4 regions of the Paenibacillus sp. CB74 genome follow, and region 1 is predicted to be linked to each of the others. Evidence: predicted binding sites of a transcription regulator. Region 1 holds the regulator's gene; each other region holds the start of a gene.
What was found. Region 1 encodes LexA, which represses DNA repair genes until DNA is damaged. Its sites were predicted from a motif close to CGAACATATGTTCG; they were not measured.

Region 1 (7,792 bases):
GTGGGAAGGAACAGTACGTACAGTTGGCAGCTTATCGCCTGACAGCCCCGGGAATTGGGGGAGAGGTTGGAGCAATGCTGGGAACAACACGTGGCATCTACCAAGGACTTTACATGGCACCGACAATCGTAGGACAAGCTATTAAAGGTAGTACGTTTGCTGCTGCGATGTTTGCTGAATCGGGATTTGTAACCAAGCCCGCTTGGAATGAAGCTCGTACAGATCTGATTCAGGCTGTTCAGTTCAGTTCTGCTGAGCATTTAATTGCCTTCGTGCAGGGGATTCAGCGTGCAGCAGCTGTAGATAGTCATGTGGTTCCTGAACCGTGGGATATGCCTGGTTATGAACATCCTGTCATTATGGCGGCAGGTACGTTCATTCAGGGCGGAAGTCTGGAATTATCAGCCGACGCGCCTATTCGGGAGCCGTATATTGGGTATATGCAGGGCGGATTAACGTACTCTCATGTCAAATATGGCGTTTTGATGGCATTACAGACCATGAAAGATCGTAAATTATTGTGAGTTTATCTAACACGTCATTGACACTTGGTAACAACTAAATGTACAATAGGGTGAAGAATAGATGACTGGAAGGTTGATGAACATGGGTGATGAAATTCGCAGAAATATGGCCTTATTCCCAATTGGTATTGTAATGAAACTTACGGATCTGTCTGCACGTCAGATTCGTTATTATGAGCAGCACAGCTTGATCGTTCCTGCGAGAACGTCAGGTAATCAGCGGTTATTCTCTTTTAATGACGTAGAGAGATTGCTAGAGATCAAGGCTTTGATTGAAAAAGGAGTTAACATCGCAGGGATCAAACAAGTGATGAATCCTGTTTCGAAAGAATCCGAGGAAGCTACAGTTATCACGCCAGATACAGAAGTTAAACGCAGAGAACTGTCCGATACGCAGTTGCATCGCTTGCTGAAGCAGCAGCTTGTGTCAGGTAAGAGACCTGGACAAGTATCTCTCATTCAGGGAGAGCTTTCCCGATTCTTTAATAAAAAGTAAGTTCGCATAACTTGGCGAGTGAGAGGAAATCATGCACTTATGGTGTAAGAATCCTTGACCCGTGGAACTTTCTAATGTACAAATATAACAGGCAAGCCAAATACGCAGATAAGAAAGGGAGAGGTTATAGTGAGCTATACAAAAGAAGACATTCTCCGCATTTCGAAAGAAGAAAACGTACGATTCATTCGATTGCAATTTACCGATTTGCTTGGAGCTATCAAAAACGTTGAGATTCCTGTGAGCCAGTTGACTAAGGCTCTGGATAACAAAATGATGTTCGATGGATCTTCCATTGAAGGTTATGTACGTATTGAAGAGTCCGACATGTACCTCTATCCAGATCTAGATTCTTGGCTTATTTTCCCATGGGTAGCAGAGAACCGTGTTGCACGCCTGATCTGTGACGTATACCTTCCAGATGGTAACCCGTTCCCAGGAGACCCACGTGGTATCTTGAAACGAAACCTGAAGGAAGCCCAAGATATGGGATTCACTTCCTTCAACGTCGGTCCTGAACCTGAGTTCTTCTTGTTCAAAACAGACGAAAAAGGAAACCCGACCAACGAGCTGAATGACCAAGGTGGATATTTCGACTTGGCACCTACGGATCTTGGTGAAAACTGTCGCCGGGACATCGTTATCACCCTTGAAGAAATGGGCTTTGAGATCGAAGCTTCCCACCATGAGGTAGCTCCAGGTCAGCATGAGATCGACTTCAAATATGCTGATGCGCTGAAAGCGGCTGACCAGATCCAAACGTTCAAACTCGTTGTTAAAACGATTGCACGTCAGCATGGTTTACATGCTACATTCATGCCTAAACCGCTGTTTGGTATGAACGGTTCCGGTATGCACTGCAACCAATCCTTGTTCAAAGGCAATGAGAACGCATTCGTTGACGAGTCGGACGAGCTTGGTTTAAGCAAAACTGCACGTCACTTCATGGCCGGAACTTTGAAGCATGCACGTGCGTTTGCAGCAATTACCAATCCAACTGTGAACTCATACAAACGTCTTGTACCAGGTTATGAAGCACCTTGTTACGTAGCATGGTCTGCGAGTAACCGTAGCCCAATGATCCGTATTCCAGCTTCCCGTGGTTTGAGCACACGTGTTGAGGTTCGTAACCCGGATCCGGCTGCTAACCCTTATCTGGCTTTGGCTGTACTGTTGAAAGCAGGCCTGGACGGAATCAAACGTGAGCTTTCCTTACCAGCTCCAATTGACCGTAACATCTACATCATGTCAGAAGAAGAGCGTGTGGAAGAAGGCATTCCAAGCTTGCCAGCTGACCTGAAAGAAGCACTGAATGAATTGATCCGCAGCGAAGTTATCTGTGATGCTCTCGGCGACCACGCCTTGGCTCACTTCTATGAGCTGAAAGAAATTGAGTGGGATATGTATAGAACACAAGTCCACCAATGGGAACGCGATCAATATATCACTTTGTACTAATAGCTCAATCCCTTGGCGCTCTAGCGCTGAGGGGTTTTTCTTTTTGTGGGTAAATCCCTAAATATTTAAAGAAAAATCAAAGTGCCCCCAAAATGCCCCCAAAATATTTTTCTACTCAAAAATTTCTTCAGTAACGAACCTCAAAATATTCCATTGAATTTTGTTTCCTGACCATGAGTAAAAAAACTTCGTTCAAACTTTGAAAATGATAAAATATGATGCATAGCTATTTCGAGAATTTGATTTAATAAAGCTCTTTTCAATCTGAATAAGCAATAATGACTCAATGAAACATCCTCTTAAGCTATAATTCAACAATTAAAAGAGCATTATCTCTGGAAAACATAAAATAAATTTATCGCTGTACTCATCCTTGTCTACAAAGTATAAAAAATGGCCCCCCCATTAATATAGCGGGGAGCCATTGAATATCTACTAAAATATTATTTAGCTGGTTTTTGTGAATTGAATTGTATAAGGCTCGTTATAGTTGTTGATACCGTTGTCCATAATTCTGAAGTAAACCTTCTCACCAGGTTTAGCATTCCAACTAATCGCCTCAGGGTATCCCCGTCCATTCCAGTTATCCATTTGAATGGACAGGATCGCACCGCTTGCATTCATTTTAATAACACCCATAACAATGTCGAAGTTAGCTGGTGGAGTGGCTATAACAGAATATGTGATTTCGGATGTACCGTTTGTGTTGTCGACTACATAAAAATCATTGTCGCTCATGCTATCTAAATACTGTGTTGCGCTAAATCCAGAAGACTGGTTTACACTTGAGTACATCACTTCTGCTGTCTCAAATGAATCAGCCCAACCAGTTTTAGCGAATGCAGAGCTGGAACCGAATGCTAATAGACAAGCAGTTGCCATAACAGAAATAGAGAATTTTCTTAATCTTTTCATATTCAAACCTCCCAAATATACTAGAACCAATAGAGTAAGATTCTGTTTTAAGTTGTTATTTGAAATTAAAGATATCGAGTAGAGTTCAAATAATTAGGTTGGCCAACCATGGTTAAATATACCATATAAGATTACTATTTGTAAATAATTAGTTGTAAAATGTTGGATTTATGGATATTCTTTTGAAATGCTAATTTTGACTAATTGATAGAAATGATTTATTTAGCATGCCTTTTATCGAACTAATAGGTTTGGGTGATAATAAGATAAATATACATATAAGACATTAAGATATGAAAAATGATTTCCTCCCGGTAGTCTTATGTAGGTTCGGGTACCTATCTAGTATTTGATTATAGAGGAGTAGTAGAAGCGTAGCGCACACTATCCATTAAGAACATGGAAAAGAGAAAATTTCGTGATACATTCGAGTAAAAGATTCAAAAATAGGCCGGCTTCTTTGTTTACTATGCAAACAAAACCAACACAAAACCACAAGTCATTGAATTAGAGAAATTACTTCTCCACGTCCGCAGAGTTATCGGCAATTAGGACATATGATCTCTATGTTGACATTGCGTCAGATCTACAAGGCTACATCCATCTCTTTAGATCTCAGTACATATAATCTTCTGGAGAAATAAAGATGAATTCTAATAATACCCAATAATTCGCTATAGTCAATGGACACTTACATTAAAAAAAGGGTAGCTTTCTTAATATCTTGAAAAGGCCTGCCAAATTTCAGAAATTTTCAAATTAATGTTTCAATATTATGTTGATAGTTTCATATAGAAGAGGTATACTTTAATTGAATTTCGAGCAATTTAATTTTAAATAATTAATTGGAGATGTTAATATGGATCAGGCAAAACAATTGGTGACAGAACAACGTACATTTTTTTATACAGGACAAACTAAAAATATCGAGTATCGGATTAATGCACTTCAACAGCTTAGAAAAGGAATCGAAAAGTATCAGCAACGGATTCAAGATGCACTTCGGGCGGATCTGAACAAATCCGAGGCCGAAGCTTACGGTTCCGAGATTCGCATTGTTCTGGGTGAATTGGATTTTGCATTAGAACATCTGGAGGAATGGGCTGCGCCAAAACAAGTCCCAACCAATTCAGCTATGCCGGATGGGGTGAGCACCATTTACCCTGAACCATACGGAGTGGCTCTTATTATCGCACCTTGGAACTATCCTTTCCAACTGGCGTTTGGTCCACTGATTGGAGCAATTGCAGCCGGTAACTGTGCAGTTATCAAGCCTTCTGAATTAACACCAGCCGTATCTCGTCTGACGTATGATCTTATTCAGGAGATCTTCCCTCAGGAGTATATTGCCGTTATGGAAGGGGAAGTCGAAGCCAGCACAGCATTGTTGAAAGAGAAGTTTGATTATATTTTCTTCACAGGCAGTACGGGTGTTGGTCGCATTGTTATGAAGGCAGCTGCGGAGCACCTGACTCCTGTAACTCTTGAATTAGGTGGTAAGAGTCCTGCTATTGTCCATAGTGACGCAGATCTGAAGCTGGTGGCTCAGCGTATTGTTCGTGGTAAGTTCCTGAATGCAGGGCAAACATGTGTTGCTCCGGATTACTTGCTTGTGCATGAACAAGTTCATGACGAATTAATTAATCTGATTGGCGCAGAGGTCAAAGATAAATTTGGGGATGATGTGTTACAGAATGCTGATTTCCCACATATTGTCAACGCGCGTAACTTTGATCGGTTGTCGAAATTTCTTACAGATGGCAAAACGCTGATAGGTGGACGGTCTGTGCGTGAGCAGTTGCTGATTGAGCCGACTGTACTTGGAGATGTGAACTGGGATTCACCTGTCATGCAAGAAGAGATCTTTGGTCCGATTCTTCCCGTATTTAGGTACAGCGACCTGAATCCCGTGCTGGATGAGATTGTTCGCCGGCCAAAACCATTGGCACTATATCTCTTCACACAGGATGAGCAACTACAGGATCAGGTGCTGAATCAAGTTTCCTTCGGTGGGGGATGTATTAATGACACGCTTTCTCATATGACTTCGCATTATCTTCCGTTTGGTGGTGTAGGAGAGAGTGGTATGGGCTCATATCACGGACAACAGAGCTTTGATGTGTTCTCGCATCACAAGAGTGTTCTGAAACGCAGCGAATAATTATCCGATAAAACAATATAAACATAAAAAGAGGTTGGCCTGTTCATCAGGGCAACCTCTTTTTGTATTTCAGTGTATTGCATCTAGTTTTGTTACTCAGGTTAGATATTAATGAATATCTCGGAAAAGGCCAATGACTTTACCCAGAATACTAACGTGTTTCAAACGTAAAGGCTCGAAAGTCGCATTCTCCGGTTGAAGGCGAATATGATCTTTCTCTTTATAGAACGTTTTCACTGTAGCTTCATCGTCTTCAGTCATTGCCACTACGATATCACCGTTATCAGCAGTTTGCTGTTGACGGACAATAACGTAATCTCCGTTAACGATTCCTGCTTCCACCATACTATCTCCGACTACCGAAAGCATAAACACTTTCTGTTCACCTACATAATGTGTAGGAAGAGGGAAGTAGTCTTCAATGTTCTCGGTTGCAGTAATTGGAACCCCGGCTGTAACCTTACCAACGACAGGAATACGTGCAACGCTATGAGCAAATTGATGAGAATGCTCAGATTCTTCCTGGCTCAAAAGCTCAATGGCTCTTGGCTTGGTAGGGTCGCGTCGGATCAAACCTTTTTTCTCCAGGCGATCCAAATGTCCATGTACTGTTGAGCTGGAAGCCAGTCCAACAGCTTCACCAATTTCCCGTACGGAAGGAGGATACCCCTTCAACCGGACTTCATTTCGTATAAATTCCAGAATTGCCTGCTGCCTGCTGGATATCTTCGACATACCGTATCAACCCCATTTTAGTAACGTTTGGGAAAATTATAACATAGAACCTCCGTTCGTACAAACATAAGTTCTAAATAAAATGGCATATAATCAGTGTTTTTTAACTTATAGAACCGAATTTATCCAAAAGTCAGAGCAGAATACTGCAAATGCTTCGCAGAAGGGTTTGAATTAAGATATTTCTCCTTCAAAAAACAAGCGAACAATTGTTCTAAAAATCTATTGAACAAAACAAGTGTTCGTGTTATATTGATTTCAACAGATAGGAACAAACGTTTGGAGGCGGGTATTTAATGAGATATTCAACTTATCAAAGTATTTATGAACCGATGAATTCGGAACTGGTGAAGTCTAACATAGGGAACTACAAGAAGGTTTTAGCGCGTTTCAAGATTTCTTCATGGATATTAAAGGTAGCCATCACTTCTTTGATTATATTTATTGGATGTAGCACTGTATTAACGGTATTTGCTGGCAATGAGAATGATGTTCTGCCTGGAGGAAAGATAGCCGTTTCACAAGGGGAAACATTATGGAGTATTTCTTTGGAACATAAACCGACTAATATGGATACACGTATATATATAGAAGCAATTAAGAAAGTGAATCAACTTCAAGCGACTTCGATCCAAGTGGGACAAGTACTAACTCTACCGCAATTCGCAGAATAAATGCACATCAATGAGAGTTAACGCGTGTCAGCTTGACAAGCAGCCTTTATCATGGCAAAGTTAATATGACTTTGTATTTTTGGAGGGGACAAGCTTGGATATAGATAGTCTGGTAGCACGTATTAACGAATTGGCTCGTAAGCAAAAGTCCACTGGATTGTCGGAGGAAGAACTTGCTGAACGTGCCGAGCTAAGAGAGATTTATTTGAGTAATATTCGCAGCAATTTCAGACAACAACTGGATACCATTGAGATTGTTGATGATGAGAATGACAAAGGCCACCAAGGCAAACTCAAACACTAACGAAACCTAATGATATCATTATGATATTTAGGTTTCTTCCTGTTATTCTGAGTATGCAATTTATAGGGGGAAATGTTGGTTTACAGTTATGTAAGCCGATACAAAGACACATAAGGGGGATTCTCATGTCGCGTTCGTTCGAGAGAACGGTTAAGAAAAATTCCAAGCAGTTAAATCAGCAACGCAAAAAAAGTGGTCAGCCAATCACAGGTACACCAGGTGAAGAAGTCTTTAAGGGACGTAGCCTTTTGTTCCCTATATTTTTGATCGGTCTCGCCTTTTTGTATCTGTTTATGAGCACGTTCCTTGTGCAAGCTCCGATGACAACCTGGGACTGGGTGACGATGCTGCTTTACGTATTTTTGGCAGTCATCTTCATGCTTCGTCGTCCATACATCAAGATCAGCAGTAATCGGATTATAACAACAAAGGGTAATCGTGAACGTTCAATCGGGGTTGAAGATATTGTCAAATTCAGAATTGAACCAGGCACAGTTGTTATCGAACATAAAAGTCGCGGGAAAA
Region 2 (7,792 bases), 800 kb from region 1:
GCTGTATCTGTTGGACTGGGCAAACGCATTTTGCGTGCTGAGACAGCTGGAATGGCAGCACTAACTTGCGTGCTATATGAATCCGGAGAAATGGGAGGAATGTAATTATGCCATCCGTGGCGTTTTACACCTTAGGCTGCAAAGTTAATTTCTATGATACAGAGGCGATTTGGCAATTGTTCAAAAACGAAGGTTACGATCAAGTGGACTTTGATGAACAGACAGCGGACGTATACTTGATTAATACTTGTACAGTAACCAATACCGGCGACAAAAAGAGCCGTCAAATTATTCGTCGTGCCATTCGGCGCAACCCGGAGGCGATCGTGGCTGTTACAGGCTGCTATGCGCAGACTTCTCCGGCAGAGATTCTGGATATCCCTGGGGTGGATCTGGTTATCGGTACACAGGACCGTGACAAGATTTTGCCATATGTTAATGAAATTCAAGAGTCCCGTCAACCGGTTAACGCGGTGCGTAATATTATGAAAACCCGTGTGTTTGAAGAAATGGACGTACCGGATTTTGCTGACCGTACCCGCGCATTCCTGAAGATTCAGGATGGTTGCAATAACTTCTGTACATTCTGCATTATTCCATGGTCTCGGGGGCTTTCACGCAGCCGTGAGGCAAGCAGCATTATTCAACAGGCGCATCAACTCGTACACGCCGGATACAAGGAGATTGTTCTGACGGGTATTCATACAGGTGGTTATGGCGATGACATGGAGAATTATGATCTCACCGATCTGCTGTGGGATCTGGACAAGGTGGAAGGTTTGGAGCGTATTCGAATCAGCTCGATTGAAGCTAGTCAGATCGATGACCGCATGCTCGACGTGATCCAACGTTCGGATAAACTCGTTCGTCACTTCCATATTCCACTGCAAGCGGGGGATGATACGGTGTTGAAACGCATGCGCCGCAAATATACGACAGAAGAGTTTTACAATAAGATGCTTCGCATTCGGGAAGCGATGCCGGATGTAGCGATTACAACAGACATTATTGTTGGATTTCCAGGTGAGACCGATGAGATGTATCGGAATGGCTATGAGCTGATGCGGAAGATCGGTTTCTCCGAAATGCACGTATTCCCTTATTCCAAGCGTACGGGTACGCCAGCAGCACGAATGGAAGATCAGGTGGACGAAGAGGTCAAAAATGCACGTGTGCATGAACTGATTGAGTTGTCTGAGCAGATGCAGCTGGAATACGCTGAGCAGTTTGTTGGACAGGTACTTGATGTTATTCCCGAAGGTGAAGCCAAGGGTCGTGAGGGAAGTGGCAAGCTGCACGGTTATAGCGACAACTACATTCAACTGGTCTTTGACGGAACCATGGATATGGTCGGTAAAGTGTGCCGAGTCAAAGTCGTTGATGCTGGTGTCAACGAGAGTCAGGCTACGCTGGTACGGGTGTTGGAAGATAATCTGAAGTCCGCCGCGATGTGATCGAGGCGTCAGAAACAAGGATTTCATTTCCTTGGGGAGCTTACCCGGGGAGATGAGGTCCTTCTTTTGCAAAAAATAAGATATTGAAGTCGATGGGGGAGAGTACGATGAACAAAAAAGAAATTTCAGCAGGCGGAGTTGTGTATAGAAAAGGGGAAGACGGACGTCTTCAAATTCAGCTTATCGTAGATCGTTATGGTAAAACAACTCTCGCCAAGGGCAAAATGGAAGATGGAGAAACAATCGAACAGACGGCACTGCGCGAGATTTTGGAAGAGACAGGTATGGTGGGTCGTATTGTAGAGCCAGTTGATATCATTGCATATACGTACCAACATGCAGACTTTGGCCCGGTGGACAAGGAAGTTCATTATTATCTCGTAGAAGCCGAGAGTGGTGATCTACAGCCTCAGATTGAAGAAATCAAAGGTGTGGATTGGTATGCTCCGGAAGAAGCATGGTCCAGACAGCAGCAGAGCGGATATGATAATAACGATGACATCTTGCGTGTAGCACTGAACAAATTGGGCATTAATGTATAACTCACTATAGTTCTAGTCTTGGTTCAGTTAGCCGGGTGTTCTGTGGGTCTGGATAGGCAGATCATCAAGCCACAGGTGACTTCGCCGCGGGGGCGTGGACCGGTGGTTTTTTGTGCCAGATGGGCAAGTAACAGAATGGCAAAGCAAGCAGTGAACTGGTGATGTTAAAAAGGGTCTGGGCATGCGCAATCTGTGCCCCGTTGTCCGCTGACAGCCAGGCCGAAGCTGCATGCAGCTGGCCGATCAGCGGCATAAAGAGCAGCGCTCCCGCAATGTTTAATACAACATGGGAGGCTGCGACAAATTTGCCTGCGGATGCGCCGCCCGCGGCAGCGATCACAGCGGTGATGCAGGTCCCCACGTTGGACCCGATCACAATGGCGATGCCGATCTCCACAGGCAATACCCCTGTGGCTGCGAGCGTAATCGCCATGCTAATGACAGCTGCGCTGCTGTGAATGAGCGCGGTAAGACAGGCACCTGCCAGGAAGCCCCACCACAAGCTGTCGGCCGAGCGGTCGAGAAACCATTGAAATACACCCATGCTCCGCAAGGGTAAGGCAATGGATTGCATCACCTGTATGCCTGTCATGACAAGTGCAAATCCCGCAGCTGCCAGGAAGCTGTACTGGATGTTAAACAAAGTCCGGCGTGTGCGCTCAGGCGCGGCCAGATTGCGTTCACCAAGCACAACAAACATGGCCCAGCCCGTCAGCGACAGGACAAGCAATGGCAGGGAAGCGCGTCCGATCTGCAGTCCCACCAGCTCCGTCGTCAGACATGTCCCGATGTTGGTGCCGAGGATGATGCCGAGTGTGCGTCCATAGGTGATTAATCGGGCATTCGCCAGTCCAATGGTGAGTACGGTGACAGCCGTACTGCTCTGTAACAAGGCCGTTGCACCTGCACTGAAGGCCATGCCTTTCCATGGAGCAGAGGTGGCGCGATTGAGCCAACCTGCCAACATGGGACCTGCCATACGCTGCAAGGCCGTCTCCATCAGCTTCATGCCACCAAAAAAGATAATAAGCCCATAGAGTAGGGGCAATATCACATCTCTAAACATAGAACATCATTCCTTCCGTCCGGTTCCTTACCTCATCCTATGAGTAAATAGAGACAACCATGACAAGCCTAAAGGAAATCAGAGGGAAGCCAGCCTCCCACAATTCAAGTATTTCAATTGCTGCACCCCAATTCGAAAGATACGGTGATTCGTGCAAACGTAGCGAAGAAGACGAAATTGTTACCGAAGAAGCGAAGCGCTCGCCTTTATCCCCGGATTTCCCCTTTTAAAGAAAGGGAATCGAAAAATCTGGGGATAACAGCGATCAGGGGAACAATTCGTCGTCGCAGCGTCATCTAATTGCCGCACCCCAATTCAAAAGATACGGTGATTCGTGCAAGCGTAGTGGAGGGGACGAAATCGAATCTGAAGAAGCGAAGCGTGCGCCTTTGTCTCCGGATTTTCCCTTTAAAAAAGGGAATCAAAAAAATCTGGAGACAACAGTGATCAGAGGAACAATTCGTCGCCGTAGCGTCATCCAATTGCCGCACCCCAATTCGAAAGATACGGTGCTTTGTGCAAGTGTAGTGGAGGGGACGAAATCGAATCTGAAGAAGCGAAGCGTGCGCCTTTGTCTCGGATTTTCCCTTTAAAGAAGGGAATCAAAAAAATCTGGAGACAACAGCGATCGGAAGATCGATTCGTAACCGAAACGCCACCTACGCGCCGCACCAAACCTGTCTTTTGAACTATTAAATTAAAGGAAGTGGATCTACCTTGCCATCAGTTACACTCGAACGCAGTCGCAAAAAGCGGCTTGAACATGCACATCCATGGATATTTAACAATGAAATTGCCTCAGTTGACGGAAACCCGGAGCCGGGAGATCTGGTCAATGTATTGAATCATCAAGGTCGCTATCTGGCGACAGGTTATTACAATCCCGCATCTCAGATCACGGTAAGGGTTGTAGCTTATCAACCCCTGGAGTCCGAACAGATGGATACGGCGTTCTTTGTAGCGCGTTTTCGCGATTGCCTGCGTCATCGGGAACGTTTTATCCAGGATGGAGAGGCTTATCGTCTCGTTTATGGCGAAGCTGATTTTTTGCCAGGATTAATCGTTGACCGATTCGGCAGCATTCTCGTTGTACAGTTGCTCACACTTGGTATGGATCGTTGCCGTGAAGCTATCGTTCAGGCACTCATTGAAGTGATGCAGCCTGAAGGCATATATGAGCGCAGTGACGTCTCAATTCGTGAACTGGAAGGTTTGGAGCAGACCAAAGGTCCACTGTATGGAGAATGCCCAAGACATGTCACCGTTACCGAGAATGGACTACTCATTAAAGTCGATATCGTGGAAGGACAGAAGACAGGTTACTTCTTCGACCAACGTGAGAATCGTGCAGCGATTGAACCGCTTATGAAGGGTTGGGGCTATAAGAGTGGAATCACACTCCAAACGACTGAGCAGGACGGCACAGAGCAGCTCTTGCCTGTGAATAAAAGCGGTAAGGTAGTTACATTCCCTTATTGGGATGGTGCCACCGTACTGGAGTGCTTCTCACACACGGGCAGCTTCACGTTAAATGCTTGCAAATATGGAGCCAAGAAAGTGACTTGTCTTGATATATCGGAGCATGCCATTGAAAGTGCACGAACGAATGTCGAACTGAATGGTTTCACCGACCGTGTCGAATTCGTAGTTGCCGATGCATTCCAGTACTTGCGTGAACAAGTGAAAGGACTGGATGAACGTACTGCACGTGCGCGTGCTGGCGAACAAAAAGTAGATACTTCCAAAGCGCTTGCAGCTGGCGGTAAGACGTTTGATGTAGTGATCCTCGATCCCCCAGCGTTTGCCAAGACGAAATCAGCAGTCAAAGGCGCATGCCGTGGATATAAGGATATCAACCTGCAAGGAATGAAACTGGTTAATGAGGGCGGATATTTGGTAACAGCCAGCTGTTCGTATCACATGCGTCCTGACCTTTTCTTGGACACCATTGCCGATGCAGCGGAAGATGCTGGCAAAGTGCTTCGTCTGATCGACTGGAAGGCAGCCGGTAAGGACCACCCGCAAATTTTGGGCGTGGATGAAGGACATTACCTCAAATTTGCTATTTTCGAGGTGCGCAGCAAAAAGAATTAGAGGAGTCTCTTTTTACTTTTTTTAATCCTTCGTGAGATAAAGTGAAGTTTAAATGAATGATACTTTCGGTTAAAAGTCCACAGTGTGAACAGCTGCGGGCTTTTTGCCGTGTTAACGGAGAGAATCTCCGGTTTTACCGGATAGTGGCAAACGTATGTTCCGAACCAAGTCAGATATGTTATACTGGGAATTAAAATCTTGTACGTGTGGTTTGGAGGATTAGACATGTCCGTTCGTTTTCTTATTGGCCGGGCAGGCAGCGGCAAAAGCTCGCTGATTAGCCGGGAAATTACATCCTTGCTTCAAAAGGAGCCGCAAGGTAAACCTTTGATTTTACTCGTTCCCGAACAGAGTTCCTTTCGAACAGAGCAGGCATTGGTGTCTTCTGGAGCAATTAAAGGTACCATGCGTGCAGAAGTGCTCGGCTTTCGCCGATTAGCTTACCGCATAATGCAGGAAGCAGGCGGTTCTGCTCGTATTCCAATCGGAGCCGAAGGCAAAAAGATGCTGCTCTATAAGGTCATCCAGCGTCGTAAGGAAGAATTGAAGCTGTTTGGTGCATCTGGCAGCCAGCTGGGTTTTATAGGCGAATTAAATGACTTATATAGTGAGTTTAAACGTTATGAAGTTGATCCATCTTTGCTGGAAGAAGGGTTGTCTGGAGGGTATACCTCATCCTCTTCGCCAATTCTGGAGGACAAGTTGCATGACTTGAATCTGATCTATCGTGACTATGAACAGGAACTGACCAATTTATATATTGATGATGAAGATACGTTGACCGAACTGACAGAGCGCCTGTCTGAAAGTACATTGCTGCAGGATGCTCAGATCTGGATTGATGGTTTTCAGGGATTCACGCCACAGGAGATGAGTGTGATCGGTCGCCTGATGTTGCAGTGCTCTTCCGTGACGATTGCACTGACATTGGATCGTCCATATGATCACGGCGCACTGCCTGGAGAACTGGAACTGTTCTATCCAACGGCAAGTGCATATGCGCGTTTGAAAGGGATGGCTGAAGAACTGGGTGTACCGAGGGATATCACCGTGCTAGATTCGGAGATTCCACCTAGATACAAGGATCGTCCGGGACTTGCTCATCTGGAGGCTGGTTTTGACCGCCGAATTCGTTGGAAAGGTGATGGTACTGATTCAGGAATCCGCCTAGTTGCAGCGGAGAACCGACGAGCTGAGATGGAGGGAGCACTCCGTGAGATGCGGCGTCTGGCGCAAAACGAAGGTGCGCGTTATCGGGATATGGCAGTACTTGTTCGTCAGTTGGATACCTACGCTGATATAGCTGAACCGCTATTCAGGGACTATGGTGTACCTGTCTTTCTGGACCGCAGAAGAAATGAACTTCATCACCCATTATCCGAATTTATCCGTTCCGCACTGGATATTGTTCGGCGCCACTGGCGTTACGAGGATGTATTTCGCTGTGTCAAAACGGATCTGCTGCTTCCGCGTGATGGTTCCATCACTCGTGAAGATATGGACCAACTTGAGAATTATGTGCTGGCTTGTGGTATTCATGGGTATCGCTGGACTGACGGCAAGCCGTGGAAGTATGTACCCAGCCTGTCGCTGGAAGACAATGGTCAGGATGGCCGTAGTCGTGGACGAGACCAAATGCTTTCTTTAATGGAGCGTTGTCGAGCGGTCATTACAGATGCCTTGGGTGCTTTTGAGAAACGGATGAAAAAAGCAAAGACAGCCAAAGCTCAATGCGAGGCACTATACAGACTGCTGGAAGAGGCCGAGATTCCATGGAAGCTGGAACAGATGTCTGCTGAAGCTAAGACTCAAGGTGACCCAGAACGGTCGAGAGAACATCGGCAGATGTGGGGAGCTGTGCTGGATCTATTGGATCAGATGGTAGATATGATGGGCAATGAACGGTTGGATATCACTCTGTTTGCCGGGATGATTGAGACCGGATTAACGGAACTGAAGCTGGGTCTGGTACCACCCGCACTTGATCAGGTATTGGTTGGTTCCATGGACCGTACACGTCTTCAGGATATCAAATACGTATTTATCCTTGGTGCAGTTGATGGTGAATTGCCAGCTGTACCTCAGGATGATGGCGTATTAACGGAACTGGAGAGAGCGTTATTGACGGAAAGAGGTGTAGCGCTTGGACCAGGTGCAACGAGGCAAATGTTGGATGAACGTTTTCTGATCTATACGGCACTTACAGCGGCAAGCAACCAATTGTGGTTGAGTTACCCGGTTGCTGATGATGAGGGAAAAGCACTGCTTCCTTCCGAGATTGTCCGCCATGTACGGAAAATGTTTGGTCTACAAGAACAGCCATTGCTTGCCCAACCACCGGTTGTGAACTCGGAAGAATCCCATTGGTCGTATGTCACCCATCCGGGTCAGAGTCTGTCTGCGCTCATTGGACAATTGCGTAAATGGCGTCGCGGAGAAGACATCCCTGAAATGTGGTGGGCGGTCTACAATTGGCATGTATCTCAGGAGACAAGCAGACCTCAGCTGGAACGGTTGATGGGATCAATCTTTTATCATAATCGGGCATTGCCACTACGTACAGCCACCAGTCGCAGATTGTATGGCACAGAGGTAAGGACGAGTGTCTCGCGAATGGAGCGGTTCGTAGCTTGTCC
Region 3 (7,792 bases), on a different replicon from region 1:
TTTTGAAAGTGAAGACTATGCGAAATTCTTCGGCAGAAAAAAAGGATATACGGTCACCATAATCGGTCCTAATAAACCCGACGACATATCATCATAAGTACAAAATGAGTACTTCTCAACATAGGAATATAATGTTAAGATAAGTTTATTCTACCTTATCTTAAACGATTAAATCTTCTGCATGCGCGAGAGGATCACACTTTATAAATACACTTTAAATTGGTGGCAACCCGTCTAATGATTACTAGACATTTGTCATTCAGGTTAAAGTGTATTTTTTTGTGCCTCTACGCTGCATTCATCCAGAGAAGTAAAACTGAAATCATGTACAGGAGGTGCTCAAGTTCGTTACTTAAAAGTAGAATTGACAGCAAAATTATAACCTGGAGGTAACCCATGAAACTATTCAAGATTTTACTTACATCAATCATTCTATCCGTTCTGCTTACATCGTGTTCAATAAACCAAGAGAACTTTATTAAATCTGCCCAAGCAGTGGCAGACGGGATTGAGACGATTAATATTTCTTCTTCAGATCAGAAGCTTCAATTTAAAAAAGGCCAATTAAATGTTCTTTTCATTGATATTGGACAGGGAACATCAGTTCTCATTGAGAAAAATGGTAATTATTTACTTTACGATACGGGTGATAATGATAAAGAAGAATTGATGGTTCGGACTCTAAAAGATCATAATATTAAGAAAATTGATGTTGTAATTGGTAGTCATCCTCATGCAGATCACATCGGAGGACTTGATGCTGTAATTGATAACTTTGATGTGAAGAAGCTCTACATGCCAAAAGTGACCACAAATACTAAAACGTTTGAGTCTGTGTTACTGTCTGCGAAGAAAAAAGGTCTGAAGATAACTAGCGCAAAAGCAGGAACCACAATAGACTTTGGAAAAGACATTTCTGTTGATGTATTAGCCCCTATTAAATCGAAATATGATGATTTGAACGACTACAGTGTTGTTGTAAAATTAACCTATAAGAATCAGTCCGTTCTTTTGACTGGTGATGCTTCGTATGAAAGCGAGATGGACATGGTTAAGTCTGGTGAAGATCTTAGAGCTTCGCTCATTCTTCAACCACATCATGGGTCAAGCAGCAGCAGCTCACAGAAGTTTATTTCTGCTGTAAACCCTGAATACACCGTCATTCAAGTGGGGGCTAATAATAAGTATGGCCATCCTACGGACAAAGTATTGAAGCGTCTAGAAAAACAGAAGGTTAAAGTGTTTCGTAACGACTTACAAGGCTCCATTTTGGCCACAACCAATGGAGACAAATGGGAGTTTAAAACAGAACGATAGGGGTTGTTTATATGAAAGGTATCGTTGATCGATTCGAAGGTCCATTTGCGGTTATCGAAATAGATGGAGCGTGTGAGGATATCCCTAGGGACCAAGTAGATCCGGTCGTAAAGACTGGAGATGTGGTTAAGTTAGAAAATGGAAGATGGATTACCGATAAAGCTGCTACTAAATCGGCTGAGGAACGGATTAAACGCTTAGCTGATGAAGTTTGGGAAGATTAGTATCTATTCCCCTCCACAGTATTTTAAAGGACAGTAGAAGAGAAACAGATCCTTCACAGAGGCTGTTTCTCTTTTCTATTTACTATTGCTCCGATGCAGTATCAGAACCTTTGATACAGTTGGAGAATGTCATCAATTCCTCATCACTGATGAACCCGATTTGGTTATATAATTCTGCCCTTGATAAACTGATTCTATCTGGATTGTCTGGGTTCAAATGATATTGTTTCACGAAATCAAACTGATTTTTGTGTAAGACCATAATTGGTATACTTCGGTCTAAGATTGGAATTGTCGAGACTTCTTTACGGGTTCCATCTACTGCATTTAATTGGAACATTCTTTCATCATCTAGTGTGAAATACACTGCGTAATTTGATGATAACAGAGAGGAAATATTCATACTACCAGCTCCTTCCTTATGCCAAATTGAGATTGGCCCTAAGTATAATTCAGATGCCGATAATCGAGTAGTGACAGAAGAATTTATCCATTGAAAAATAGCTACATTACTTAAGATAGCTGTATAATAATTACAAATAAAAAATGTGAGGAGTTTATATCATGACAACAAATTGGGAGACAATTAAAAAGGTTGAATTTGAGGGTAAAACATTAGTCAACGCGGGTTTTTCTGGCGACAAAAAAGATACGGACCACAAGGTTACACAATTCTATGTTAATGAAGTGGAAATCGGGGAACAAGCGAATCATTATGGAGTAACCTGGGATTTTGGTGATTTTATTCACGCTGAAGAGAACAAAACATTCGAATGGCCAGCACCGCATGCTTACCGATTAGAAAGTAACTATACTAAACAAACCATTAATTATTTTACTGGTCCATCGTTGATCGACCTCAATCAAACTTTCCAAATAGGAGAAAAAGTATTGACTATACTGAATAGACCAGTGAGATTTGCGAAGATGGCCGGAACCTTGAACTATTATGCTGGTGCTGTAGACCAGGATAACAATGCTTATCAGGTTTACTGGAATATGTTCAACGTACTTGACCCCGTAGAGGTTGAATTGACTGTAGATTACAGCCGATATTGTGAACACTGTAAACAAACTTGGAAACGACCTTCTGAAAATGATGTATGTAATCATGTTTGGGTTCTCAATAATTAATCTTGGACCTCCCTAATTGCTATTATGCTTATAATTTTTCGAATACATAGGCCTGGAGGAGAAGTAAATGACTAAAACAGAATTGACTCGTGAGCAAGTGTTAGGTGAGGAATCTACCACTTAAATAAACCGGTGGGTTCAAGAATTCATTCTGGGATGGATTCCGTGGCTAGAAAAACGTAATGAATTTGAATCAGTTAGGTTTCAAAAACCTGGGGAGAAAGAACCGTTTAAGAAGTTTCAAGACTGGGAGGAACACAAAGAGCGGTATACAATTATTCGTTATTCTGAAATTGATCTATATAAGCATGTTATATATGGAGACGGGGATTTTTCAACCAACATTTCAGCTGCATATGCACTCGGTGAACACCTCAGGAGTTTGAACGATAACATGATTATGATCCGGTTTACAATGGAGTTGAAATTACAGATAATTGGTGCAGAAGAGTTTAGTCTAGTGCAAGCAACACCTGGGCAACGTTGCAAAGCTGCTATCTTAGCTCTATTGTAAGTGTGATCAAGATAAATCACGGGTAGAAGATTCGATTGTAGTTGTGGTGTTAAATTCTAGCTACCATAGAAGAAACAGCCTGTCTGATAGGCTGTTTCTTTTTCAATACTTTTGATGCTCTACCATACCACTGGTGTCTGAAAAGACTGTTCCATATTACACACATACATCAACTAATCATTTGGTTTAAATTTTTGTTCATAGGAATTCATCAGTTCTAACAAATCATACTTGATCTTAGTTCTTGCTAATTCCATATAATGAACGTAGCCCTTATTCTTGTATTTGATGATATATCTATCATGATGTTCTTCCTTTTTAATCACATAAATTACATGGTTTTTCATTTTCATCTTCAGATCTTTTAAATCGTTTAGTATCTGAGATTGGATCTCTTCTAAATGTGAACTATAGACTTCTTTAAGTTTAATATTGCTGTTCAGAATCTTTTTCCTGTCATGTTCAATGACATTTAAAAGGAAGGGGAGTTCAACATAGTTTTTTACCAAAAGAAGTTCTTCTTCGGTTTCGGACATCATAAAAAATCAACACGAATAATCTTGTTGAAATCCACCCAGTCAAAGTCGGCCTCAATCTCCACTTTAATCTTTTCTTTCTGAATACCAATTACAACCCCACGGAATGTCAAAAGGTTTCCATTTTTGATGGTTTCTATTTTGAGTGCATCCTTACAATAAAGAGACTCATTAATCTTATACATAAATTCTTGTTTCTCATCCTCATGGATTACGGGCATCTTTATCTTTTTAGGCTCTTCATGATGAGCGACAATTCGTTCACTGTGTTGAGGTAACATCATGCGGCTAGACTCCCATAATCCATTAGCAGTAAGTTTCTTTGCTCTCATTTAGCATGCCCCCCTATTTTTAAAGCTCGATCTCTAGCCAGTCCAGCAGTTGTTAATGAACTAGCACGCAAAATAGATATCTCACCAAATCGGTCTTTAATATCATCCATAACCTTGTCTAAAGCTCGCTGCTGCTCTTTGTTATCAAACAAGGACATCTGATAGGTATCAGCATCAACCAGGTCTGAAAGAGATACTGAGACCCTCCGGACGGGTAATCGATCCCAATGTTTGTAGAATAACAATTTGGCTGCTTCATACACTTCCGAGGTGATATTTGTGGGATCAGCAATTTTCATTTGTCTATGGAATCCGGTGGGGTGGTCAAAGTCAGCACCCGAAATTCCAACAGACACAACGCTTCCCATCATTTTTTTCTTTCTGGCCCGGCGTGTAACCTCCGAACTAAGCTCTGAGAGTATAGTCTCTACCTGCCAGCCTTCAGTAAAATCCCTAGGAAGCGTGGTACCATTCCCAATATTTTTTTGAATATTGTGAGTGCTCACAGTTACAGGAGAATCATCCATACCGTTCGCTGTCCGCCAGATGACTTCACCATTGACTCCCCATTTATCTCTCAGTTTGTATAGTGGGGTATTTGCTAAGTCGCCAATGCTATGGATACCCATTTTGTACAAGTGTTTATTCATCCTCGATCCAATTCCCCACATATCCCGTACAGGTTTATCCCAGATATACTTATTCAATTCAGATTTATGAAGATGAAAAATCCCAGAGGGTATTTTCTTACTTTGTAAATCAAGTGCTAATTTCGAGCATATCTTATTTTCTGAAAATCCATATTTTGATATAACTCCGGTTTCTTTATATATTTTTCTTCTTATTTGTTCAGCGAGGTCATAGATATTATTAGAAAATAAATGCATACTCCCTGTAAAATCGGCAAATGCTTCATCTATACTGTAATATTCTACCAGATCAGTAAACGATTCGATAATCCTAATAATGTGCATTGAAACATCAATGTACTCAGCCATATGTGGACGTACAACAATCAATTCCGGACATTTTTGAAGAGCACTCCACAGGGGCTCAGCTGTTGTTACTCCAAATTTTTTGGCTAATGGACATGCTGCTAAAATGATCCCTGATCTCTTGGCTGGGTCTCCTGCGACAACAAGGGGTTTATCACGGTATGAAGGAACCTTTGCTTTTTCAACACTCGCATAAAAACTTTGCATGTCAATGAGTGCAATAACTCGTTCTTTCATTACAATCAACCTCCGAACGCGAACATAAGTTCTGTATGTACATTTATTATATACCCACAATCCCGTATATATGCAAGAGGTATTATCTGCAAATTTTTTTTTGGAACGCGAAAGAACACACAACAATATAGATGAATTCTTAAAAGATAAGTGTTATAATTCGTTTATTATATCTTTGACACACTTATTCCAGTCACGCGACATATGGAATCTTAACTTACTAAATGCCTCTTATAGGACAAATGATGAGAAATCACATTTCCAACCTATAAGGGGCATTTTTTTGTGCTTTAAAGCAAATTTAGGGGGAGCGATGATGTTTGTTTATCACTACTACATACCTGGAAACTTTAAATCGAGAGCAATATTAAGCCTTTGAGCTAAATGTACCGGCAGTTATCAAGTAACCACATTTTTCTTTAACAATTACACTGATGTCTTTGAACCCTGGTCCGATTTAATTCGATCTTCTTTAAGAGACTGTTTAGCAAAACTTAATTCAATGGGCATGTTTAGAGAAAAAATGGTTAGGTTTCAGTTGCATGAACATCCCGATCGATTTAAACCAACGCCAATTATTGATGTAAACAGAAGTCAGAGACAAATGGAGAGAATCCAAAAGAAGTTCAACATTATATTTAAATAGGGGAGAAACTAACATGACAAAATCTCAAATCAACTTCTCAAGAATTGCAGATATTCTAGGCCTAGAAGAGGCACACGCTGAGGTCTTTTTAGCAATACCTCCCTTAGTGCAAGAATCTCTCTTCTTTAGGGTGCAATGTTTTTCTGAATTGCTATTGCAATATTCTGAACGTCCTCCAGCTTTAAGAGATCAATGGGCTGAAGTGAAAAGTGTTCAAGGACAGACAAATGAAGAAACTTGCGTGATGATTCAATTCAGTTCAATGACTGAGCAGCTCTCCTTTGTTGTACCCGTTACATCAGTTACTGGACACAAAGATTTGATTGTATCCAACCTTCAAAAGATGGAGCGGCACTTTTCTTATGTTATGAAAGAATGGGTTAATTCAACAAGACACGCCGCAGCAAATGAAGTACTTTATGCAGCTCATTAAATAAAATTTAGGTTGAATGAGAGAGGACAATTACTAATGAAGAAGATCATTTATTTTTTAGGAGATTGGCTTTCCTTTGGAAAAGATATGGGATATACATTCGCATTGAAATATAAATTAGGAATTGCTCAAGAGGGTATAGACTTTTTTAGTGCTGAAGATGAGGGAGAAGTCGCCCTACAAGATAAATCTAACTAGTAGAAGGAGTTTTTCATTATGGCAACTATTGATACTTGCGATTTTTGTTATAAAGAGTCTGTTTTGGGGTGTACCGGTGTTGGTCCAGAGACAGAGATTGGCTGTATTGATGTTATGGGCATATGTCCAACTTGTGAACTTAGCTCTCTTCGTTCTTCTATTCCAAATTTTCGTAATATGATTGAAGAGTACAAGACGAGTATGGATGACATCCATATAGAGCAAGATGAATACGATTATGTGGAAAAATCCTACTTTGAAGCTAAAGATGGATTACAAGAACGTTATTCTGATCAAAAATACTTGGCGAATAAAGTAAACAATTACTATTCAAATAAATATCCCGCTCAAGTCCATCCATTAAATAAGTCACTTGATGGTAACATGCACCCTGGGATATACACTAACTGTTCTGACGGTAATTTAACTGTTAAAATGAATCTCAATACGCTAGAAGACAGATTAGTTGCAGAGGAGTATACCGCTGCTTTAGGCATTCCAAGTGATTACAAAAATTATGAGCAAGTAATATTTATTTAATATAATTCACAATAAAGGGCCGATGAATGCTCGGTTCTTTATTGTGAACCTATAAGAACGTCCCTCTGAATAAAAATGTCTTATACATTTTATTGAGAGGGGCGTTTTTGTGCCTCTAGTCACAACCCAAACTATGTAAAAGGAGATAGATTATCATGAAAGAAATACTAGCGAACCGAATCGCTGAAGTTTTAAAGCGAAATGCACGTCCTATGCATATTAAGGAGATTGCCGCACACTTCCCAGACAAACCGGAGAGTACAGTTCGCGGCAGGCTATATCGAGAACTCAAAACCCGCTGTGAACGTGTATCTCGTGGGGTGTACTGTTTTACTACTGAAGATGGAGCTGCTCTTTTAGTCGAAGGAAACGGTCGTGATCTTAGCACCTTTGCTGACAACAGCATTGATGCAATCGTCACAGATCATGCATACGAGGATAAAGCTTCAAATGTAGGTACGAATCGCAATTTTGTAAAACCATACGAACAAACCACATTCCGGTATGAACTCGAAGATTTTAAGGAAAAAGCTCGGGTACTCAAACCTGAGGGGTTCTTGGTAGAATTTCTACCTGCGGAAAATGAAAATAATTATGATTACCTGTATCAAATTAAATGCTTGGCTAAAGAGTGTGGGTTACTATATTATGCTAAAGTACCCTGGAAAAAAGGGGTCCGGATCTGG
Region 4 (7,792 bases), 410 kb from region 1:
AGGTCCCGGGCTGGTTAGGGGAATGTACTATTTGTTTGTTAATAAATGCTTCAGCTTCTTGGAGCGTATAATTTTCCCAGGATTGAAAACGGGAAACATCTGGATTAGCCCGGTAGTGATAGAACGAATGTACATCCTGCAAAATGAAATTGCGAATAACAAGGCGCTCAGTCACGCAATATACTTCGTTTGATTTCTTCATATCATAAACCTCACTTTTTCTGTGTAATGTTCTCTTGCAGGTGGTGGCGGCTTCATTTCTCTGGTTTTGATTCTAACATAAATCGCCGTAGCCTATTATTTTTACAGGCTTACGGCGATTGTCCAATCTAAACTGCTTTTGCTTCAAGGGTTGACGTTAGCACCTGTGATTCTCTTCGCAGGAATAATCCTATACCTAATGAAGCCAAACCAATAATCAGTATACAGGCTCCTAGCTCTACACTATAAAAAGTCAACTCACCGTGTCTAAAGGCCATTCCACGAATCATACGATTGAGCCAATTCATAGGCAAACCCCATGCTGTAACCTGAAAAAATGTTGGAAATGCAAGCGGCGTCAGTTGAATACCTGTTACCAGAAATGATGGATATAGGATCAAGCTCATTCTGGCACCAACCCTGGACACGTTTTGAACAGAATAACCGAGTAACATCGCGAGCAAACATAATGCCATCGAATACAGCAATAAAGGAATGATAAAGACATACGGTGCCGCTTCAAATCGCATATGTCCCACTTGTTTTAACATCCCATAACTGAGCAGGGAAGAGCAGGTGCTTAATATCACATAGGGCAAGACACGAATCCACAGCTGGAAGGGGGAACTCCCCTCAGATATAAGCTTACCCTCTTGCCGAAGACGGGGAGCGATCGCGCCAGCTGCACCCGTCGTGAGCATCAGTATAATGATATTTACAAATCCGATCACCATGGTACCAATATAACTTGAATTGGGATTATATAACATGCGCTGCGCTTGAGACAGCGGGGATACCAGAGCTTTTGCTGATTCGATGTCCATGCCGGTTTGAGCAAGACGTGATACAGCAAGCGTCATATTTTCGGTTGTTATTATTTCTTGAATTGCAGGCCGAATACCACTCAGGCTAGAAGGCATGGTGTTGTCCATCCATACCCCGATACTTGAGGGCAATCCCTGGTCTTTACGTTGCTCTATTCCTTCCGGCAAGAAAATGACTGCCACTGCCTTCTCGTTCGCCAGCAGCGTATCCGGAGAGAGGCGATTGGCAAACACATTTGTGACTTTCATATATTGAGAAGCATTGATTTCTTCAATAAGTTGCCTTGAATAGGAAGAGTGATCCTCATCCACAACGACAACCGGTGTTTCGCTCAACTGATTGCGGGAGAACATAAGCCCGAAAAATACAGCGGCAATTAGAGGGGCAGCAAAAATAATAATGATCCACTTACTCCCGCGTATGTGCTTCCATTCATCAGCCAGTGATTTCATCAAGCTGCACCTCCGCAGTCATTCCCGGAAGCAAATCTGTACTTGTTGGAATAGAGATCCGGATCAGAAACATACTTAGATCTGCTTGGCCTTTTTCCCGCGTCATTCGCAGATTGGCGAATTGAGGAGAGGGGGCGATCGACGTAACCACACCTTCCTTTACAAGAAGATTCTCCAGATATGGAAAACGAACGTTTACCTTTTGATCTGCCTGAAGCTGGTTAATCTGTGATTCTGGAATATACAGATCAACATAAAACCCTTCAGTGTTAGGTTCCGTATTCAATATTCCCTGCTTTTTACTTTCAGCCTGACTCACGGCGTCTGTCCCCTTCGCGATCAACAAACCGCCTGCCAAAATAATGATCAAAGTTATGATGATATATAATCTCCATTTAGTCTTCAAGATAATCTCTCCCTATCTAATTACTCTCTTTATGATATGAATTCGTTCACATACAACTTTCCAACCGTAATCAAACGACTCCGGTTACCTTCTTTCCATTCTCTGATGGGCCTGTTCTGCGGCCTCCATGATGATTTCGCCTAGCGTTGGATGCGGATGAATGGTCATGGTTATATCTTCTACTGTTGCTCCCATCTCAATCGCAAGGGAAAGCTCAGATATAAGAGTAGATGCTTCAGCCCCGACAATCTGTGCACCCAATACAAGGCCAGACTCAGCGTGAGCAACGATTTTGACATATCCTTCGGTTTCCTTCAGAGCAAGTGCACGGCCATTAATGGAGAAAACAGATTTGCCAACGACAACAGGAATTGATTTTTGCTTACATGCCGCTTCGCTAAGACCAACGCTCGTAATCTCCGGGTGAGAAAACACAACGAGCGGAATAGCTTTGTAGTCGATGACAGAGGGTTTACCCACGATAGCTTCTGCTGCAATTTTTGCTTCATAGGAAGCTTTATGAGCCAAAGCAGGGCCTTCAACAATATCTCCAATGGCATAGATATGCGGGATGGATGTTCTGCACTGCTTGTCAATCTCGATCAAGCCTTGTGGAGTAGGGGACAGACCTATATGTTCGAGACCCAAGGTTCCATCTGTGTTCGGTTTCCTGCCCACCGTAATTAATGCATAGTCAGCTTGAACAACATGGTGTTCATTCTGACGCATATAGTGGAGATCGATGTGACTCGTATATTGGTCTGCCCCTGTAACCTTAGCTTCGGTTAAGATGGTTATCCCGTCCTTTTTCAGTTGACGAACGACAGGTGCAACAAGCTCTGCTTCGAATCCCGGCAAAATCTGTTCACCGCCCTCGAGCATCGTAACGTTAGTTCCAAATCTCGCAAACATCTGACCCAGTTCCACGCCAATATAACCGCCGCCAACCACAACGAGACGCTCCGGTATGTCGGGCAGCGATAGCGCCTCAGTGGAAGAGAGAATCCGTCCGCCGTAAGGAAGAGAGCTTATTTCAATCGGACGGGAACCGGTAGCCAGGATGAGATGCTTAAAGCTTATTCGACGCGCCCCCTGTTCAGCGTGATATATTTCAGCGATATTCGCATCAGTTAATCTAGCTTCTCCTTCGATAACAGTCACACCCGCCGTTTTGAGTAAAAACCGAACCCCTCCAGACTGCTTATCCACCACAGCTTGCTTGAACACCTGAGCCTCCTGATAAGAAGAAGCTCCGTCAACAGCTCCCCATTGTCTGCGCATATGAAGACGCTCCGCTTCAGCAATGAGCGCTTTGGAAGGAATACAGCCTACATGCGTACAGACACCTCCCATCTGTTGGCGCTCTACAATGGCTGTTTTCATGCCTAGTTGTGACGAACGTAAAGCAGCCACATAACCGCCAGGCCCTGATCCAATGACCAGCGTATCTACGACTTCTAATAAATTCATGATTCGTACCTCCAAACTTAAAATATGATGATCGTAATATATTATAGTCATCATATTTTAAGGGAGTCAATACTCCATTTATAATCACTCTCCCTTTGCTGAAGATGGTGATATATGAATTGACATTAAATAATATGATAACTATAATATTTTAAAATACACTCACAGATACAGACTTATATAAGGGGGAGAAGTAGGGATGCCTTATCCAAAAGGGCACAAGCTCAAAGTTCGGAACCATATTATTACCAGTGCGGCCAAAGCATTTCGAACCCATGGCGTGCGGAATATTAGTCTTCCACATATTATGAAAGGTGCTGGACTGACACATGGGGGATTTTACTCCCATTTTGAAAATAAAGATCAGCTTGTGATGGAGACCTGTCATTTCGCCATTAGTGATACCATTGCAATGCTACAGAGCATTGCAGACAAAAACAAAAACGAAGATCTGACGTCGATTGAGGCTGTCATTGATTTTTATTTAAGCTCCCTGCACCGAGATCAGACAGAAGTCGGTTGTATCTTACCAGCTTTATCGGGAGAGATTTCCCAACTATCGGAGGATATTCGACAAGCTTACACGCAGGAGTTGCAACGTTTTATCGCGTTTATTACAACTATGGCTGGGATGAATACCGCTGATGGTTATGCGTTGGTAAGCAGTATGGTAGGTACCGTTGCACTGGCACGGGCAGTTAGTGATGCGAAGTTCAGTGATGACTTGTTACAGGCAGGTCGTGTGCAGGCCAAACAAATGGTAAAGATCGGCTCCAGGTAACAACGACATTGATGACACAGAGGAAATGGGGGAATGATCGGATGATCATTAGAGAAGCCCGTATTGCAGACTATCCACAATTGAGACATATTTATTTGGATTCCCGGCGGGAGAGCTTTCACTGGGCCAATGCCGATGAGATGAGTCTAGAAGATTTTGACCGGGATACATCGGAAGAACAGATTCTTTTGGGAGAGGACAACGATCAAGTACTTGGATTTGCGTCACTATATGTACCTGACCGCTTTATTCATAATTTGTTTGTGCACCCAAGTGCTGCCGGCAAAGGGGTGGGAAAGCAGTTACTTCAGCAATCCGTGGTCGAACTGGGAACGCCTGTCACATTAAAATGTGTCTCGGATAATCATAAAGCACTCACATTTTATAAAAAGCAAGGCTGGAAAGCTATTGTAGAAGAAGGTGAACCTGGATCAAGATATTGGGTTCTTCAATATAAGGAATGAGGGAAAAGAAGACATGAATATCAGAAAAATAAATGAAAATGGAGTATTTATTGCTTACGTTACGAGTGATAAAGAATTAATTACCGATGTTCAATCCGCTATCGATCTTATGGCTACGGTTCGATATGAAGCCGATTGTCACCGTATTATAGTTAACAAATCTGCTGTCAGTGAAGTGTTTTTTGATCTGAAAACACGGCTGGCAGGTGAAGTGTTGCAAAAGTTCATCAATTACCAGACCAAAATTGCGATTATTGGTGATTTTTCCGGTTATACCAGCAAAAGTCTTCGAGATTTTATCTATGAAAGCAACATGGGGAACGATATATTCTTCGTAACAGAGGAAGAACTGGCTATTGAAAAGCTAAGCAAGAAACAGTGATTTAAATTAACTAGGGCGTGTCTGAAAACTCCGAAAGGAGCAGATTTTGCCGAATTTTCGTTCCAAGCAAGAAAGTTTTCTGCAGGCGTGCCGGGGCACGTCAAGGGAAAGTGACGCAGCAGGGGGCGAAAAGGCGGTGAAAGATGCACTTCAGCGAGTTTTGAGACACGCCCTAAAGAGAGATGGAGAGATTGAGATGGATATTGTGTCATATCGGGAGCAAGATCAGGAACGACTGGTTCAGATTTGGGAGAGAGCTGTTCGAGCAACACATACATTTTTGGAGGAACAACACATTCAATTCTATCGGGATGTGGTAAGCAAAGTATTACAGGAACGGCAAGTCGAGGTGTGGGAAACTCTAGATAAAGAACATCAGCCTGTCGGTTTTATCGGGTTGCAAGATAACTTTATTGAGATGTTATTCGTCGATCCAAGTCAGCATGGACAGGGAGTTGGTCGTCTGCTGATCGAACATACCATCAAGATCAAAGGACGCCACCTAAAGGTGGATGTCAACGAACAGAATCCTGGAGCTGCACAATTCTATAGCAAAATGGGGTTTGTACAGATCGGACGCTCCGAATTCGATGGTTCTGGTAATCCGTTCCCGCTATTGCATCTGGAAATTTCATAAAGGATAAGAATGTTCCCGTTGAAGTCGCTAATTTAGCGACTTTTTTTTGCGGGCGTAACCTAGTATGATCTGAATCCTTCACTTGGTCCTATGCCAAATATAAATATTTACCTCTTGCATAAAGAACACATGTTCGGTTTATAATATATACAAACATACGTTCTTAAATGTACAGGAGTGATTTCAGTGTGGACTAAGCAGCGAACCATCATGCTCATTGATATGCAGAGTTTTTATGCTTCAGTCGAAAAGGCAAAAATGCCCCAATACAAAAATAGACCTCTCGCCGTTGCAGGCGATCCAGCAAGACGTTCTGGCATTATTCTTGCCGCTTGTCCATTAGCCAAAGCTAAGGGGGTATCTACCGCAGAACCACTCTGGCAGTCTCTTCAGAAGTGCCCTGAACTGATCATTGTCAGACCTCACATGCAAGAATACATTGAAGTTTCCACCCAAATCATGTCCATTATTGAGGAATTCACCGATCTGGTTGAGCCATACAGTATAGACGAATTATTCGCTGATTTTACAGGGTCTATGCATTTATTTGGTAATGATCCAATCGATTTGGCCAAACAAATTCAAGACAAAATCTATAACGAAACAGGGGTTTACGCCAGAGCGGGCATTGGTGAAAACAAAATTATCAGTAAATTGTGCTGCGATATGATTGCTAAAAAAGCGGAAGGTGGCATTTTTCACTTAAAGAAAGAGGAGTTACATCTTCACATTGGAGATAAGCCCATCCGCGATATGTGGGGGATTGGCTCAAGAATGGAAAAACATCTCTGGAAGATGGGTATCCGAACCATTAAAGACCTGGCGAATACGCCTCTTTCCAAATTAAGAAGCAAATGGGGTGTTAATGGAGAAGTCATCTGGAGGGTTGCCAATGGACTCGACAATTCGCCGGTAACGGTCAACACACACAATACACAAAAGGATATCGGAAACGGAATGACCCTGCCCAGAGATTTCACAGAAGCATGGGAGATTGAAGTGGTTATTCTCGATATCTGTACAGAAGTGTGCAGAAGAGCCCGTAAAAAGGGGCTGATGGGTAGTGTCATATCTGTGAGTGTATCGGGAGCAGATTTTGATCACCCAACGGGTTTTCACAGGCAGGTTAAACTGTCTGATCCTACAAACATAACCGTTGATGTGTGCAAAATAGCCAAACGCATATTCCATCAACATTGGGATGGGCAACCTGTGCGCCGTGTAGGCGTATCCCTATCTCAATTATCCAATGCGGATACATATCAACTATCTTTCTTCGATGATCAAGAGCAGAAACGAGCCATTGATCAGGTGATGGACAACATCAAGGATCGATATGGCGACATTGCCATTCTTCGAGCGAGCTCCATTACGGCTGCGGGCCAAGCGATCGATCGAGCATCTAAAATTGGGGGGCATTACAAATGAGCAAAAAACTGGAGGCCAATGGATTATGGGAATCGAGCCGCATGATGCTTCCACAACATAAAGAACGAATTATACAGCATCGTACTCAAATTCATGTTCAAGCGAAACCTCTGATTCATGAAGATGAGTGGGAGATTATTGCTCAACATATAGATATGTCCCTCAACTATACGTTGCAAGCCACCTTTGAAGTATTTCATGAGTCAGGCAATCGGTATATACACGGGATCGTCACTTCAGTCAGTGCCTTTGGAAAAAAAATAAAAATTGAAATGGATAATGGATTTGAATGGGTCGATTTTGATCAACTGGTCACTGTAAAGTTTGAAGAAGGAGGAGGTGTGTACGGTGAGACAAACTTCTGAGGAACTTGCACTCGTCAAGAGGCTGGTTGAGCTTCCGTATCTTTTAGGTGCTCTGGAGGTAGATAAGCATAAAATATACGCTTCAAACTTTAAGATGAAATCGGTGTATATTGATTACCTGGACGGTACTCAAAAGAAAATTGCTTTAGAGATGTACAAGTCAAAACAAAGTTTAAAGGAACATCATATAAAAATCATTGAAGAGGAGAGATCCGAGCTGAGTTTAACAGTAAATTATTCGGTAAGAGGTTACCTTCACAAAATGACTCTATTGTGGAGCAAAGTGAAAGTGGATGTGACCTTAATGCTTACTGAACATATGAGCGTTGATATTACTGATATGCCAAGATAAACATAGAGTTAGAGCAGAATACGGTATAT

Region 2: a site for LexA is predicted at 5,304-5,317, ahead of addB (helicase-exonuclease AddAB subunit AddB). Genes of this name have one in related genera too.
Region 3: a site for LexA is predicted at 5,309-5,322, ahead of ACX9NY_RS30585 (DNA polymerase IV). Genes of this name have one in related genera too.
Region 4: a site for LexA is predicted at 5,769-5,782, ahead of ACX9NY_RS07685 (DNA polymerase IV). Genes of this name have one in related genera too.

The regions. Positions count from the first base shown of each region.
Region 1 covers NZ_CM146009.1:1,283,167-1,290,958, forward strand. The annotation lists gene ACX9NY_RS05890 (methionine gamma-lyase family protein) at 1-524, shown strand, start outside; gene ACX9NY_RS05895 (MerR family transcriptional regulator) at 607-1,020, shown strand; gene glnA (type I glutamate--ammonia ligase) at 1,150-2,478, shown strand; gene ACX9NY_RS05905 (hypothetical protein) at 2,926-3,393, opposite strand; gene ACX9NY_RS05910 (aldehyde dehydrogenase) at 4,253-5,554, shown strand; gene lexA (transcriptional repressor LexA) at 5,663-6,289, opposite strand; gene ACX9NY_RS05920 (LysM peptidoglycan-binding domain-containing protein) at 6,586-6,963, shown strand; gene ACX9NY_RS05925 (DUF896 domain-containing protein) at 7,058-7,267, shown strand; gene ACX9NY_RS05930 (hypothetical protein) at 7,393-7,792, shown strand, end outside.
Region 2 covers NZ_CM146009.1:486,232-494,023, forward strand. The annotation lists gene ACX9NY_RS02175 (16S rRNA (uracil(1498)-N(3))-methyltransferase) at 1-105, shown strand, start outside; gene mtaB (tRNA (N(6)-L-threonylcarbamoyladenosine(37)-C(2))-methylthiotransferase MtaB) at 108-1,454, shown strand; gene ACX9NY_RS02185 (NUDIX hydrolase) at 1,562-1,996, shown strand; gene ACX9NY_RS02190 (Na/Pi cotransporter family protein) at 2,061-3,062, opposite strand; gene ACX9NY_RS02195 (class I SAM-dependent rRNA methyltransferase) at 3,780-5,156, shown strand; gene addB (helicase-exonuclease AddAB subunit AddB) at 5,382-7,792, shown strand, end outside.
Region 3 covers NZ_JBVMUS010000002.1:70,049-77,840, forward strand. The annotation lists gene ACX9NY_RS30550 (3D domain-containing protein) at 1-97, shown strand, start outside; gene ACX9NY_RS30555 (ComEC/Rec2 family competence protein) at 397-1,317, shown strand; gene ACX9NY_RS30560 (DUF3006 domain-containing protein) at 1,329-1,541, shown strand; gene ACX9NY_RS30565 (hypothetical protein) at 1,624-1,944, opposite strand; gene ACX9NY_RS30570 (hypothetical protein) at 2,106-2,675, shown strand; gene ACX9NY_RS30575 (YhjD family protein) at 3,363-3,728, opposite strand; gene ACX9NY_RS30580 (YolD-like family protein) at 3,725-4,057, opposite strand; gene ACX9NY_RS30585 (DNA polymerase IV) at 4,054-5,289, opposite strand; gene ACX9NY_RS30590 (hypothetical protein) at 5,949-6,368, shown strand; gene ACX9NY_RS30595 (hypothetical protein) at 6,405-6,566, shown strand; gene ACX9NY_RS30600 (hypothetical protein) at 6,585-7,106, shown strand; gene ACX9NY_RS30605 (DNA methyltransferase) at 7,262-7,792, shown strand, end outside.
Region 4 covers NZ_CM146009.1:1,696,571-1,704,362, reverse strand. The annotation lists gene ACX9NY_RS07725 (GNAT family N-acetyltransferase) at 1-202, opposite strand, end outside; gene ACX9NY_RS07720 (ABC transporter permease) at 330-1,478, opposite strand; gene ACX9NY_RS07715 (HlyD family secretion protein) at 1,462-1,884, opposite strand; gene lpdA (dihydrolipoyl dehydrogenase) at 1,969-3,354, opposite strand; gene ACX9NY_RS07705 (TetR/AcrR family transcriptional regulator) at 3,554-4,135, shown strand; gene ACX9NY_RS07700 (GNAT family N-acetyltransferase) at 4,177-4,599, shown strand; gene ACX9NY_RS07695 (DUF4180 domain-containing protein) at 4,613-4,981, shown strand; gene ACX9NY_RS07690 (acetyltransferase) at 5,178-5,618, shown strand; gene ACX9NY_RS07685 (DNA polymerase IV) at 5,829-7,046, shown strand; gene ACX9NY_RS07680 (YolD-like family protein) at 7,043-7,411, shown strand; gene ACX9NY_RS07675 (YhjD family protein) at 7,395-7,763, shown strand.